DNA from 2 places in the Leifsonia sp. Ger2509 genome. Region 1 is predicted to be linked to the other one. Evidence: predicted binding sites of a transcription regulator. Region 1 holds the regulator's gene; the other holds the start of a gene.

Evidence for each region. The regulator LexA, encoded in region 1, represses DNA repair genes until DNA is damaged. The targets are predictions, from matches to a motif close to TCGAACANNTGTTCGA.
Region 2: the regulator LexA is predicted to act here: its motif matches at 1,479-1,494, upstream of ACV7NN_RS02250 (DUF6504 family protein).

The regions. Positions count from the first base shown of each region.
Region 1 is NZ_JBUYVB010000003.1:795,467-797,853, reverse strand. Features, by position in the region: gene ACV7NN_RS04130 (sensor histidine kinase) at 1-180, shown strand, start outside; gene ACV7NN_RS04125 (response regulator transcription factor) at 177-842, shown strand; gene lexA (transcriptional repressor LexA) at 863-1,552, opposite strand; gene ACV7NN_RS04115 (LysM peptidoglycan-binding domain-containing protein) at 1,832-2,215, shown strand; gene ACV7NN_RS04110 (histidinol-phosphate transaminase) at 2,252-2,387, shown strand, end outside.
Region 2 is NZ_JBUYVB010000003.1:421,142-423,528, reverse strand. Features, by position in the region: gene ACV7NN_RS02260 (VIT1/CCC1 transporter family protein) at 1-820, shown strand, start outside; gene ACV7NN_RS02255 (DUF1707 SHOCT-like domain-containing protein) at 919-1,392, opposite strand; gene ACV7NN_RS02250 (DUF6504 family protein) at 1,519-1,809, shown strand; gene ACV7NN_RS02245 (DUF3097 domain-containing protein) at 1,858-2,387, shown strand, end outside.

The DNA of each region.
Region 1 (2,387 bases):
CTCCAGGTGACGGTGGAGGACGACGGGCGCGGCGCCTCCGCGGGCGTCCCGGGGCACGGTCTCGGACTCGTGGGGATGCGCGAACGGGCGTATTCGGCGGGTGGAATGCTCGAGACCGGCACGTCTCCGCTCGGCGGCTTCCTCGTGTCCGCGGTGCTGCCGATCGAGGAGCCGGCATGATCCGCGTCCTGCTCGCCGACGACCAGGCGCTCATCCGCGAGGGATTCCGCGCGATCCTCGATCGCTCCGATGACATCGAGGTCGTGGGCGAGGCGGCGGACGGCCTCGAAGCGGTCGACCTGGCACGCCGGACGCGGCCCGACGTGATCGTGATGGATGTGCGGATGCCGCGGCTCGACGGGATTGCGGCCACCGCATCCGTGGTCGGCGATCCTTCGCTCCCCGACACCCGGGTGCTCGTGGTCACGACCTATGAACTGGACGAGACCGTCTTCGCCGCGCTTCGCGCCGGTGCGAGCGGATTCCTTCTGAAGGATCTGGAGCCGGACGACCTGCGGCGCGCGGTGCGGGTCGTCGCGTCGGGGGAGTCCCTGCTCGCGCCGAGTGTCACGGGCCGGCTGATCGCCCGGTTCGCGACCGTTCCGCGCCGGGACGAGGCCATCGAGGAGAAGCTCGCCCGGCTCACCGAGCGGGAACGCGAGATCGTCGCGCTGGTGGCGTCGGGCCTGAGCAACGCGGAGATCGGTGTGCGGCTGTTCATCAGCCCGGCGACGGCCAAGACCCACGTCTCGCGCGCGATGGCGAAGCTGGATGCGCGCGACCGGGCGCAGGTGGTCGTCTTCGCCTACGACTCGGGCATCGTTTCAGCGCCCGGCCCCTGACGCGGCGCAGCGCCGGATGCTCAGACGGCTCGGAGGACCGCCACCACTTTGCCGAGCACCTCGGCGAAGTCGCCCAGGATCGGCTCGAAGTTCGAATTGCGGGGAAGCAGCCAGGTGTGCCCGTCCCGCTGGCGGAAGACTTTGACCGTGGCTTCGCTGTCGAGCATGGCCGCTACGATGTCGCCGTTCTCCGCCGTCTTCTGCTGCCGCACGACCACCCAGTCGCCGTCGCAGATGGCCGCGTCGATCATCGACTCGCCGACGACCTTGAGCATGAAGAGATCGCCGTTGCCGACGAGCTGGCGGGGGAGCGGGAAGACCTCTTCGACCTGCTGGTCAGCCGTGATCGGCACGCCCGCCGCGATGCGACCGACAAGAGGGACCATGGCCGCGTCGCCGACCGGGGTCTGGTTCTCGTAGTCGAGGCTCTCGGATGCGGTGGACGGCAGGTCGATCAGGATCTCGAGTGCGCGGGGCCGGTTCTGATCACGACGGAGGTAGCCGCTCAGCTCCAGCTGGTTGAGCTGGTGCGTCACGCTCGAGAGGGAGGACAGGCCGACGGCGTCGCCGATCTCTCGCATGCTCGGCGGATAGCCGCGCTGGCTCACGGAGCGCGCGATCACGTCGAGGATGGCGAGCTGCTTCTCGCTCAGGTTCTTGCGACGGCGGGTGCCGCCGCGTTCCCGCCCTGCTCCGGTGTCGTTCGTCACTTCCCCGTCCCTTCGTGACCGCCTCCGCGTCCGTTCCGGAGGCTGCGCCGGAACGAATGTCGGTGGTGCCTGGTTGAGTGAACTCCAGACAATCGAAACTGTATCCACGATGCAGCGCTGAAACAAACATGTGTTCGAGTGTGTTGCGATATTCGTTCCATAATCGGCGTCTGCGGAGTGGTTGAAGTTTCGAACATTCGAAGATATATTCGGAACATAGCTTCGCATCCGGCCCTCCCGGCCGAGTGCCGGATGCGAATACTCCCAGGAGGACAGGCCATGACTGCAGCGATCCAGATGCCGACGCATTTCGCCGGTGCAACATCCCGCCCCGCCGGCGCAGCGACCACGCACCTCAGGCTGACCCGACGTGGACGCGTCGTGATCACGTCGCTCGCGGCCGTGCCGCTCGTCATCGGCGCCTTCCTCTTCGCCGTCAACGGCGGTGGAGCGATCGCGACCGGGTCGACCACCCACACGCAGTTCTCCTACGTGACGGTCCACTCCGGCCAGTCGCTGTGGAGCATCGCGGAGAAGGTCGCACCGAGCGCCGACCCGCGCGACGTGATCGCCGACATCGTTTCGCTCAACCAGCTTCAGTCGGCCGTCGTGACGCCGGGGCAGCGCATCGCCATCCCGGCGCAATACAGCGCAACGCACTGAGAGAGCACCCGTTAGAGCCGCATTAGCATTGGGTGGGTGACCTCCCTCTCCGATCTGCCTATTCGCGATGACCTGCGGGGAAAGACCCCCTACGGCGCACCCCAGAAGACCGTTCCGGTCGCGCTGAACGTCAACGAGAACACGCATCCGATCCCGGACGACGTCGCTGCCG
Region 2 (2,387 bases), 370 kb from region 1:
GGTCTTCGTGCTGGCTCTCGCCCAGCGGGCGGAAGCCCGTTCGCCATACGCCGCCGACTCGGATGCGACCGCCTCGATGGCTGCGGACGAACAGATCCACGAAGAGGTCGTGCGTGCGCTGGCCGCACGGGGACGAAACCGCCTCTCCGGCACCTTCCGGGCCGCCGTCTTCGGCGCCAACGACGGCCTGGTCAGCAACCTCGCACTCGTCCTCGGAATCAGCGCGAGCGGCGTCCCCACCCATGTCGTGCTCCTCACCGGACTGTCCGGGCTTCTCGCGGGCGCACTGTCGATGGGAGCCGGGGAATACGTCTCCGTCCGGTCGCAGCGGGAACTGCTCGAAGCATCCACACCGAATCCCCAGACGCGCACAGCACTTCCCGACCTCGACGTCGACGCGAACGAGCTCACACTGGTCTACCGGGCGCGCGGAATGGGCGCCGACGAGGCGGCCGCGCACGCGACGGAAGTCCTCCGCGACTTCACCGTCGATCCGGACGCCGGATCCGCGGACGAGGAGACCGTCGACGCGCACGAAACGATCGGGACCGCGTGGAGTGCGGCGATCTCGAGCTTCTGCTTCTTCGCATCCGGTGCGCTCGTTCCGGTGCTCCCCTACCTGTTCGGTCTGCAGGGTACGACCGCGGTCCTCGTCGCTGCGGCGCTCGTCGGAATCGTGCTCCTGTCGACCGGTGCGGTCGTCGGGCTGCTGTCCGGCGGGCCGCCCCTGCGCCGCGCTCTGCGCCAGCTCGGGATCGGCTACGGCGCCGCCGCCGCGACCTACCTGCTCGGCCTGCTGTTCGGGACGACCCTGGGGTGACGGGTGCCGGGCGACGGGCGACGGCGCTCAGTATCGCTCGGTGCGCGGGACATGTCGACCCGTGCTCGACGGAGTTCGCTGACCCGAGCGCGGTCAGGTCAGCGGTCGCGGTTCCGGTTGCGGTCGTGACCCTGGCCGCCGTCCGCGTAGGCGATGATCGCGACCACCGGGATCAGGAGGAACCACAGCCAGCTGTACGCGAAACCCCACAGCGCGCTCGTCAGGAAGAACAGGATCAGTGCGATGAAAGGGATGATCGCTGTCCACACGACGCGCCACCGTGCCGGCGATCCCCCGCCATAGCGGTCCCAGTCCCGGTCGTGTGAGGCGTCGCTGGAGGGGGTGAACGTTCGAGTCGCGTTCGAAGCAGGAAGCGCACCGGGAAGGTCGGCGAACAGCGGTGCGAGGTCTCCTCTGGTGACTGCGGCCCGGGCGGCCGCCGTCCGCGTGGCAAGCTCCGAGTCGGTGAGCCGGCCATCCCTCCTGTGCCCTTCGAGGGATGCGACCGCCTGGTCGCGTTCGGCGTTGCTCAAGCGGAACCGGGATTCCGACGGATCGGTGAAGTCGCTCATGAAGTAATTGTGGACCCCGTTGCAACATGGATACACGGTCGACCGGGCTTTCCATCAACCCCTCTCCGGACCTACACTCGAGACATTCGAACATACGTTCGAATCCGCGAGAAGGGGCGAATGGACATGGCGGAGATCGATGAGGCCGTCACCGTGTGGACGACCGATGACGGCGTGCCCGAGCGGATCGTGTGGCGGTCGACACCGTACCTCGTCACCGACACCCCGACGGTCTGGGCGGACACCTGCGAATGGTGGCGACCATTCGAACCCAATGAATACGGGATCGGCAGTGTCCCCCGCCGGATCGGCGGGTGGAGGTTCCAGGCGACGAGTGACTGGGGCGAAGCGCACGTCTTCGACGTTCGGCACGACGACACACGACGGAGCTGGAATCTCGTGCGGATCTTCGACTGACCGCGTGCCATTTCTGCGCTCCCCGACCGTGCGAACTACGCTCGCCGGGTGACGTATGACCGCTACAGCTCCGATGTGCTCGCATCCGGATGGAAGACCGCCGGCCAGAAGCCCGTTCCCGACGTCGAAGCCGTGCGTGACCTCGTCGTCGAAGATGCAGCGAGCGGGTTCTGTGGAGCAGTCACGCGGATTGAGAACGCGACCGTCGAACTCGAAGACTACTTCGGGAAGAAGCGGGTGTTCCCGCTCGGCAGCGGGTTTCTGATCGATGGGGAGGCCGTCACGCTCGTCGTCCCCAGGGCGGCGGATGCGGGAACACGCGCGCGGACCGCATCCGGTTCCTTCCGGGTCGGCGACGCGCCCGCACGCGTCGCCAGGGCGAGCCGCATCTTCGTCGAAGGCCGGCACGATGCTGAACTCGTCGAAAAAGTGTGGGGTGACGACCTCCGGGTCGAAGGCGTCGTCGTCGAATACCTCGAAGGCGTGGATCACCTCGACGAGATCGTGCGCGACTTCGCGCCAGGCGCGGGACGGCGGATCGGCGTGCTGGTCGACCACCTCGTCCCGGGCTCGAAGGA